2 regions of the Arthrobacter sp. PvP103 genome follow, and region 1 is predicted to be linked to the other one. Evidence: riboswitches for the same ligand, from Rfam matches in the RefSeq annotation. Region 1 holds a riboswitch; the other holds the start of a gene.
The links. A riboswitch is a leader RNA that binds a small molecule or an ion and turns the genes downstream of it on or off. The one in region 1 is predicted to bind thiamine pyrophosphate.
Positions count from the first base shown of each region.

Region 1 (5,039 bases):
TGGCAAAGGAAAACGACGAGGAAGACACGGAAGAGGACACCGAAGAGGTAGACGCAGGCGGCTCCCGTCGGCGCCGCAGCCGCGGACGCCGTGGCCGCAGCCGTGTGACCGACCGGGAAACTGCCGGTGAGGCCGAATCCGCCGAATCCGCCGAAGGCGCAGCGGGCGACGAGGACTCTGATGAGGAATCCACCCGGACCGCGGACGACGGCGTTACCTCCCGCCGTCGTCGTCGCCGCCGCCGCGGTGACCAGGACCTCGAACTGACGGGCGGGGGAGACGACGACCCGCCCAACACGGTGACCCGGGTCCGTGCACCCCGGGCCATCAGCGAGGCGCCGGTCAACAACCGCGTCACGTCCGTCAAGGGTTCCACCCGGCTTGAGGCCAAGAAGCAGCGCCGCCGCGAATCCCGCGACACCGGCAGGCGCCGTACCGTCATCACCGAGGCCGAGTTCCTGGCCCGCCGGGAGTCGGTGGACCGCCAGATGATCGTTCGCCAGCGCGACGACAGAATCCAGATCGGTGTCCTGGAGGACGGCGTCCTGGCTGAGCACTTCGTTTCCAAGACCCAGCAGGACTCCCTGATCGGCAACGTCTACCTGGGCAAGGTCCAGAACGTGCTGCCGTCCATGGAAGCCGCTTTCGTGGACATCGGACGCGGACGCAACGCAGTCCTCTACGCCGGTGAAGTCAACTGGGACGCCGTCAACCTCGAAGGAAAGCAGCGCCGGATCGAGAACGCGCTGAAATCCGGCGACTCCGTGCTGGTCCAGGTCACCAAGGATCCGGTCGGCCACAAGGGTGCACGCCTGACCAGCCAGATCTCGCTGCCCGGCCGGTACCTCGTGTACGTTCCCGGCGGATCCATGACCGGCATCTCCCGGAAGCTGCCCGACGTCGAGCGCAACCGCCTTAAGCGGATCCTCAAGGACCGCCTGCCGGAAGACGCCGGTGTGATCGTCCGCACCGCTGCCGAGGGCGCGTCCGAGGAAGAACTGACGCACGACATCAACCGCTTGCGTGCCCAATGGGAAGGCATTGAAAGCCAGGCCACGTCCACGAAGATCCTTGCTCCGGAGCTCCTCTACGGCGAACCGGATCTCACCATCAAGGTCGTCCGGGACGTCTTCAACGAGGACTTCTCCAAGCTGATCGTCTCCGGCGAGGAAGCCTGGGACACCATCGAGGCGTACGTGACGTACGTGGCACCGGACCTGGTGGGGCGGCTCGAAAAATGGACCAAGGACACGGACATCTTCGCGGCCTGGCGCATCGACGAGCAGATCCACAAGGCCCTGGACCGCAAGGTCTTCCTGCCCTCCGGCGGCTCCCTCGTGATCGACCGCACCGAAGCCATGACCGTGGTGGACGTAAACACCGGTAAGTTCACCGGCAGCGGCGGCAACCTGGAGGAAACCGTCACCAAGAACAACCTGGAAGCGGCTGAAGAAGTCGTGCGCCAACTGCGGCTGCGCGACATCGGCGGCATCATCGTCATCGACTTCATCGACATGGTGCTCGAATCCAACCGCGACCTTGTGCTGCGCCGCATGGTGGAGTGCCTCGGACGCGACCGGACCAAGCACCAGGTTGCGGAAGTGACCTCGCTGGGCCTGGTGCAGATGACCCGCAAGCGCATGGGCACCGGGCTGCTGGAGGTCTTCGGCGAGCAGTGCGAGGCCTGCGCCGGCCGCGGCATCGTCACCCACGACGAGCCGGTGGAACACCGCCGGGCCAACACTGTTGCCGCCGAGCACCACGTGCAGCGGACGGAAGCCCAGCAGCCTCCCCGGACGGAGCGCAAGAGCCGCCGCCGCGGCAAGGGCGGCCAGCCGGCCTCCGAGGCTGTTCCGTTGACGCCGGCCCCGGTGCACCACGAGCCCACCGAAGCCGAACGCCACGCCAAGGCTGAAGCGACCCGCGTTGCCCTGGCCAACATCGCTGCGGCAGCACACGCCGCCCACCTGCATGACTCCGAGACGGGCCATGCAGCCCCGGCGGCCGCCGCACAGGCAAGTGCCGCACAGGCTGTCGGCCAGGCACTCGCCGCGCAGGCTCCTTCCGGGCAAGCCGGAGCGACGGCCGGGGAAGGGGCGGCCCAGCCGTCCACCACCCAGCCCGCCACGGCAAGGCCGGCCAAGGTGTCGGAATCTGAAGCAGCAGCCGCAGGACGGCCCGCGGCCGTTCTGACCTTCGGTGGCGAAAAGGTGGCACTGCCGTTTGTTGAGCATGCCGGCGAAGCACCCGCGTCCGGAGCCGCCCTGACTCTCGACCGGCTCGCTGAGGCTTTCGCGCACCTGGGTGAGCCTGCAGCTGCTGAGGCTCCGGCGTCACCGGCTGAGCAGCAGGCTCCGTCCGCCCAGGCGCCGGTCGAGGCACCCGCCCGTGTGCCGTCGGTCCAGGCCCCGGCAGCACCCGCTGCTGAAGCCGACTACACCGACCACACTGCGGTCCAGGGCCGGGCGCGCCGTCCCCGCCGTCACCGGAGTGCCAGCCGCGCCCAGGGCGCAGCCAACGAGACGTCCGTGGAACACCACGAAACTGCTCCTGTGGCCGCGTCAGGGCACACCCATGAGGCAAAGGCTCCCGAGCCGGCGAAGAAGGATGTGCCCGCCAAGGCACCGGCCAGCGAGCCGATCATCCTGGGTGTGGGAGTACCGGCCTCCGAGCTCTGATCCCACAGCACCACGGTCCCACACGCTGACATCGCGGGTGCGGTCCGGGACTGGCGTAGCAATACGCCGGTTTCGGGCCGTGCCCGTGAGTTCGTTGCGGTGGAACAGCTAGGCTAGGGGACTGACACGGGGTGCCGCGCACAGGGCCGGCTGAGATCCACACCCGTTGAACCTGTCCGGTTAGCACCGGCGAAGGGATGTCTCCTTTGGCCTCATCATTCCTGCCCACCCCTGCCTCCGAAGTCGCCCGCGAATCATCACCGGGCGGCACTGTCCTGCGCAGTACGCCCCGGGTCCTGGCCATCGCCGGCTCCGATCCGTCCGGCGGGGCGGGGATCCAGGCCGACCTCAAAAGCATTGCCGCAAACGGCGGATACGGCATGGCTGCCATCACCGCCCTGACGGCGCAGAACACCCGTGGCGTTCGTGCCGTGCACGTGCCCCCGGCGGATTTCCTGACGGCCCAGCTTGAAGCCATCAGCGACGACATCAGCATTGACGCCGTCAAGATCGGCATGCTGGGTGACTCTTCGGTGATCGCCGCTGTCCGCAGCTGGCTGGAGAAGGCCCGTCCCGCCGTCGTGGTTCTTGACCCCGTGATGGTCGCCACCAGCGGGGACAGGCTCCTGCAGGAGGCGGCCGAGGCGGCACTGCGCGAACTCCTGCCCCTCGCCGACCTCGTCACTCCCAACCTGGCGGAACTGGCGATTCTCCTCAACGAACCGCTCGCGGACGACTGGGAGGCGGCACTCGCCCAGGGGAAGCGCCTCGCCGCCCAGACCGGCGCCACTGTGCTCGTCAAGGGCGGACACCTCGACGGCGGGGAGTGCCCTGACGCGCTGGTCAACACGGCAGGGCTGCTCGCCCAGGACGTTGTGGTTGTACCCGGCGAGCGGATCGACACCATGAACAGCCACGGCACCGGCTGCTCCCTGTCCTCGGCAATGGCCACCGCGCAGGCGAGGCTGGGGGACTGGGAGGAATCCTTGCGGACAGTGAAGCCATGGTTGCAGGGGGCCCTCCGGGAAGCCGGCGCCTTGGACGTGGGAACAGGCAACGGCCCGGTGCACCATTTCCACCACCTGGCCCCCAAAGGAAGTGACGCGCCCGCCGAAGGCCGGTTCGCAGCGGTGCTCTGGCAAGATGCCGGGCCGGACCTGGACGCCGTCTACGGGCTCGACTTCATCCGCGGCCTGGCCGACGGCTCCCTCACCGAGCAGCACTTCGCCTATTACCTTGCCCAGGATGCCATCTACCTGAACGGCTATTCCCGGGTGCTTTCGCGCGCCGCCGCCATTGCCCCGACCGAGGTGGAACAGCTGTTCTGGGCGCGGTCGGCACAGCAATGCCTTGAAGTCGAGTCCGAACTGCACCGGACATGGCTCAGCACACGGAACGTGGACACCGCACTCGGACCGGTTACGAAGTCCTACGTGGACCACTTGCTGGCCTCATCCGTTTCAGGCAGCTACGGGGTACTCGTCGCCGCTGTGCTCCCGTGCTTCTGGCTGTATGCAGAGGTGGGTGCCACCCTGCACGGGCAGTTCCTTGCTGCCGGGTCGGCCCCGGACCACCCGTACGCCGAATGGCTCCGCACCTACGCGGACGAAGGGTTTGCCGCCGCCACCCGGCAGGCAGTGCGCATCACCGACGACGCTGCCCGTGCCGCGTCTGACGCGGAGCGGCAAGCCATGCGGGTGGCCTTCCGGCAGTCGTGCCGGTACGAGGTGGAATTCTTCGACGCGCCGAGGCTTCACGCTGCACCGCAAAGCATTCCCGAGCCGGTACGATAGTGGGGCACGGTTCCGGAAGTCGTTGCGGCAACAGTCTGTTTTGAGCAGAGTGGCGCCTATCACGTACTACCACCGGAGTCAGCCTCATTTGCGGCCGAAGGCAAAATTAGCGTATTCTAGATCTTCGGTGCTTACGCCAACACTTGGGTTATAACCTCAGAACGGTCCGTTTGGAATTCCAGATGGCATTGTTCCTTGGATAACTCATGGGTTCCCCCGGGGAACCCACCGGCGTTGAGGCACAGCGTGAACCAGGCCAAACAATTGGACCCAGGTTCCGCACGCAAATCTAGTAATAAACGTCGAGAGAAGTGAGTTCCCCAGTGGTGTACGCGATTGTCCGCGCAGGCGGCCGCCAAGAGAAGGTTTCCGTTGGAGACTTCGTTACCCTGAACCGCGTCCCCGGTGGAGCCGGCAGCACCATTGAGTTGCCCGCACTGCTCCTGGTAGACGGTGACAAAGTCACGTCTGCCGCTGCGGACCTGGCCAAGGTAACGGTTACGGCTGAGATCCTTCAGGACCTTCGTGGTCCGAAGATCGTCATCCAGAAGTTCAAGAACAAGACCGG
Region 1 covers NZ_JAFIBQ010000001.1:402,701-407,739, reverse strand. Annotated here, with positions in the region: gene JOE41_RS01895 (Rne/Rng family ribonuclease) at 1-2,678, shown strand, start outside; TPP riboswitch at 2,796-2,893, shown strand; gene JOE41_RS01890 (bifunctional hydroxymethylpyrimidine kinase/phosphomethylpyrimidine kinase) at 2,876-4,471, shown strand; gene rplU (50S ribosomal protein L21) at 4,795-5,039, shown strand, end outside.

Region 2 (5,039 bases), 100 kb from region 1:
AAGAAGAAGGCCAAGTCCGGAAACCCGGCCAAGGCAGCGCAGGAACTCCGCGACGCCGAGGCCCGGCGCGCCAGCGCCGGCAAGGCGCTTCCGACCGGAGCGGCTTTCGGTCAGCAGGGAGCGGACTTCGATCCGTCACAGCTCAACCTGCCCAAGGGCTTCGACAAGTTCCTCGGCGGGAGCAAGTAGTTACTGGCGGCGCGGTTTCACGAACGGTCAACGTGGCTGCCGGCAGGTTCGATGTCGACCGGCCGAATTGTCCGGCCATTGCCATAGGGTTGGGGCATGTTTAAGCAGCGCGTAGTGTTCGTCCACGGTTCGGGAGCCTTCGGGTCTGCCGCGTGGCCCAAGCAGCACGGCATGGCCCTGGCCTACGACGCACTGTTCCTGCGCCGGCACGGTTTCGACGCGTCTGCGGAGCCCGTCGAATCGGACTTCCAGGCGGACGCCGGGATTGTGCTGGGGGCCTTGGCGGACGATGGCCGGGGCGCGGCCGGCGGGCACGTCGTGGCCCATGCCCAGGGCGCCATTGCGGCCATGATGGCGGCCGTGGAACGCCCGGACCTGGTGCATTCCCTCACCCTCGTGGAGCCCGCCTGCCTGTCACTGACCGCCGAACTGCCGGCCACTGCTGCGCACCGCGCCTTGATGCAGCCGCTTTTTGACGTGCGGCATCAGCTCGGCGACGACGACTTCCAGCGGGAGTTCGTCCGTCGGGCATTTTCCGTGCACAGTGATGGGCCGGCCACGCCGGAAGCACTCAACGCCGCCCGCCGGCTGCGGCTGCAGGCGCCCCCGTGGGAGGCGCCACTGCAGATCGTGCCGGGAGTCCCCACGCTCGTGCTCACCGGCGGCTGGGAGCCGCTCTACGAAGAGATAGCCGGTTACCTGCGTGAAACCGGTGCCCAGCACCGCGTTGCCGCGGGCGGACACCGGCCTCAGGATTCGGTGGAGGGAGACCGGGTTATCCGGTCGTTCATCGCGGAAGTCAGCAGGCGTCAGCACTCACGGGCGTCGTAGCGTCGCCCGTCGCTGCACCGTGCCGGCCCGGTCGTTCCGGGTCTGGAAGCTGCAGCTCGGGTAGGTAGACCTTGCCGCCGGCCGCGAGGAATTCGTTGCTCTTCTCACGCATGCCTGCCGCCATCTCGGCGAGTGCCGACTGTGCCTCGGCGGAACCGTACTCGTCCCTGATGTCCTGGCTGATGCGCATTGAGCAGAACTTGGGCCCGCACATGGAGCAGAAGTGCGCGGTCTTGGCTGGCTCCGCGGGCAGCGTCTCGTCATGGAAGGATTCGGCGGTGACCGGGTCCAGCGAGAGGGCGAACTGGTCCCGCCAGCGGAATTCGAACCGGGCCTTGGACAGGGCGTCGTCGCGTTGGTGCGCGCCGGGGTGGCCCTTGGCGAGGTCGGCGGCGTGGGCGGCGATCTTGTAGGTGATGACGCCTGTCTTGACATCGTCCTTGTTTGGCAGCCCCAGGTGTTCCTTGGGCGTGACGTAGCAGAGCATGGCCGTGCCGTAGCGGGCGATTTCCGTAGCGCCGATGGCGGAGGTGATGTGGTCGTAGCCCGGGGCTATGTCCGTGACCAGCGGCCCCAGCGTGTAGAACGGTGCTCCCTTGCAGAGTTCCTGCTGGCGTTCCACGTTTTCACGGACCAGGTGGAACGGCACGTGGCCGGGTCCTTCCACCATCACCTGCACGTCGAACTCCCAGGCGCGCTGCGTCAGTTCGGCCAGGGTATCCAGTTCGGCGAACTGGGCGGCGTCGTTCGCGTCCGCCGTCGCACCGGGCCGCAGCCCGTCGCCCAGCGAAAACGCGACGTCGTACTTGGCGAAAATTTCGCACAGCTCGTCGAAGTGCGTGTACAGGAAGTTCTCCTGGTGGTGGGCAAGGCACCAGCCGGCCATGATGGAGCCGCCGCGGGAGACGATGCCGGTCACCCGGTTGGCGGTCAGGGGCACATACCGCAGCAGCACGCCGGCGTGGATGGTCATGTAGTCCACGCCCTGCTCGCACTGCTCGATCACGGTGTCGCGGAAAATTTCCCACGTCAGTTTGTTGGCCTCGCCGTTGACCTTTTCCAGTGCCTGGTAGATGGGAACGGTGCCGATCGGCACGGGGGAGTTGCGGATGATCCACTCACGGGTGGTGTGGATGTCATCGCCGGTGGACAGGTCCATCACGGTGTCGGCGCCCCACAGTGTGGCCCACTGCAGCTTGTCGACCTCCTCCGCGATGGAGCTCGTGACGGCCGAGTTGCCGATGTTGGCGTTGATCTTCACCAGGAAGGCCTTGCCGATGATCATCGGTTCGGATTCCGGGTGGTTGATGTTGTTGGGGATGATGGCGCGGCCGGCAGCCACTTCGCTGCGGACCAGCTCCACGTCGCAGTTTTCGCGGAGGGCAACGAACTGCATCTCCGGCGTCACGACACCCTGCCGGGCGTAGTGCATCTGCGTGACAGTCCTGCCTTCAACGGCGCGGCGGGGCACGGCTGCGCGCCCTTCCACTCCGCGGATGCGGCGCCGCGGCGCACGGCCGACCGGCCGTCGTCGAGCAGGTTCCGTTCCCGGCCGCCATAAGGCTCGGTGTCGGCCCGCGACTCGATCCACCGGGTCCTGAAAGGTTCCAGGCCCACCACGGGATCGCTGCCGGGCCCGGCAGTCCGGTACACGCGGAACGGCGGGTTGGCTGCCCCGCCCGGTGAGTCCTCAAGGGCGATTTCGGTCACCGGCACCCGGATCCCGGTGGCTTCATCGGTGATGAATGCCAGCGAGTGCGACTTCAGGGACTGCGCTTCGGCAGGTGCCGAATTGCCGGGGGCGGCCTCGTTTTGGGCAGGGATCAGCTGTGTTTCTTGTGTATTCACGGAATACTCACTTCCTTCGCCGGCATTACCCGGACAGGTTCAACGGTCGCAGGCCGCGTCAGCCCGATCTCAGCCCTTGCAAGGGCACCCGTGTGGTCGTAGACGAAGCTACCACAGGGCCGGGGCGGGTCCGTGTCACATGCAGGTCACAACTGGGGAGGGCAGTCGGCCGGTCTAGGCTGGAAGCATGCGTGGCGTCATCGAATTCAGCGGGACCGTGCTCACCGCCCCCGACCGGGAACGGCAGGGCCTCTGGGCCGTGGACGGCAGGCTGACATTCACACGGCCGGCCGCTCCGCCTGACCTGGTGTTGAGCGGCTGGGTGCTGCCGGGCCTGGTCGATGCGCATTGCCACATCGGGCTAGGACCAGCCGGTGACGTTCCGGATTCCGTCGCCGAAGAGCAGGCTGTCACGGACCGGAACGCGGGCACGCTGCTCGTCCGTGATGCCGGCGCCGTCCACGACACGCGCTGGCTCCAGCAGCGGCCGGAGCTGCCGCGCATCATCCGCGCCGGCCGCCACATCGCCAGGACGCGCCGCTACCTCCGGGGATTCGCCATCGAAGTGGAACCGGAAGGACTGGTCGAGGCCGTACGCAAGCAGGCGCTGGCGGGTGACGGCTGGGTCAAGCTCGTAGGGGACTGGATCGACCGGGACGCCGGCGACCTTGCGCCGTCGTTCCCGGCCGCAGTGGTGCGGGACGCTGTGCGCGCCGCCCACGACGAAGGCGCCAGGGTGACCGCCCACTGTTTCGCAGAGGACACCCTGGATGACATGCTCGACGCCGGCATCGACTGCATCGAACACGGAACCGGCCTGCTGCCGCGCCACATCCCCCGGTTCGTGGACCAGCGCGTTCCCATCGTTCCCACGCTCATCAACATTGCGACGTTTCCGGACATCGCGGCTCGTGCGAAAGCGAAGTTTCCGGTGTACGCGGCGCACATGCAGGCGCTCTGGGAACGGCGGAACGAGCGCATCCTCGAGGCCTTCGAAGCGGGCGTGGCGATCTACGCCGGGACTGATGCGGGCAGTGTCATCAGCCACGGCAGGATCGTGGACGAGATCCAGGCGCTCCACGCCGCCGGCCTGCCCGCGGCGTCAGCCCTGGACGCCGCGTCCTGGGCGGCGCGGGAGTGGCTGGGAGCGGACGGCATCGCGGAAGGTGCCAGCGCCGACGTCGTGCTGTGCGAACTGGACCCCAGGGTCAATCCGGCCACACTTCGGCACCTCAAGCACATCGTTCTTCGGGGCGGCATCTCCGCTAGGAATAAATTGAACCTTCAAGTAATTTACTCTATGTAAGCGTCGCCGGACATCGGCGGCCTAGCTTCCGGAGTTTGGAGTTGGCATGACCACAGAATCCAGCAGCAATGACCTGCTGCCCGCCGATCTCGCCATGGGCACGGTGATGCTCAAGGTGGGCGACATGAAGCTGATGACGGACTATTACCAGCGCGCGCTCGGGCTGGACGTCGTGGCTGAGCAGGACGGCGGCGTGTACCTTGGACGGCGCGGAGCGCCCCTGGTCCATCTGGCGCCGGCCCCCGGGCTTAACCTCCCGGCGAAGGGCGAGGCGGGGCTGTTCCACACGGCACTGCTGTTCGAGGACCGCCCGTCGCTCGCTGCCACGGTGGCCTCTGCCGCCCGGTATGAACCGAGGCTTTTCACGGGAAGCGCAGACCACCTCGTCAGCGAGGCCTTCTACTTCAACGACCCGGAGGGCAACGGCATCGAACTCTACTGGGACCGCCCCCGGACCGCCTGGTCGTGGGAAGGTGCCAACGTGGTGATGGACAGCCTTGCCCTGCCGCCGCAGCGGTTCCTGCAGGACTACTTGACTGAGGACGCGGTGAGCGGTCAGCGCGACGCTGCGGCCGGCGTCGGGCACGTCCACCTGCAGGTCGGCGACGTCCAGTCGGCGCACGACTTCTACGTGGGCGCTCTTGGCTTCGAAAAGACCGCCGGATGGCACGGGCAGGCCCTGTTCGTCTCGGCCGGCGGCTACCACCACCACATGGCCATGAACGTCTGGAACAGCAGGGGCGCGGGACCCCGCCGGGACACCCTTGGTTTGGGAGAAGTCCTGATCGAAGTGCCAAAAACGGACGACGTCGGCGCGCTCGCCGACCGTTTGCGGGTTGCCGGCGTCGCGTCGCACCACACGGGA
Region 2 covers NZ_JAFIBQ010000001.1:502,944-507,982, reverse strand. Annotated here, with positions in the region: gene ffh (signal recognition particle protein) at 1-189, shown strand, start outside; gene JOE41_RS02410 (hypothetical protein) at 286-1,020, shown strand; partial or broken gene thiC (phosphomethylpyrimidine synthase ThiC) at 989-2,868, opposite strand; TPP riboswitch at 2,863-2,970, opposite strand; gene JOE41_RS02400 (amidohydrolase family protein) at 3,056-4,174, shown strand; gene JOE41_RS02395 (VOC family protein) at 4,221-5,039, shown strand, end outside.
Region 2: linked by a shared signal. The riboswitch ahead of thiC (phosphomethylpyrimidine synthase ThiC) and the one ahead of JOE41_RS01890 (bifunctional hydroxymethylpyrimidine kinase/phosphomethylpyrimidine kinase) in region 1 are both predicted to bind thiamine pyrophosphate.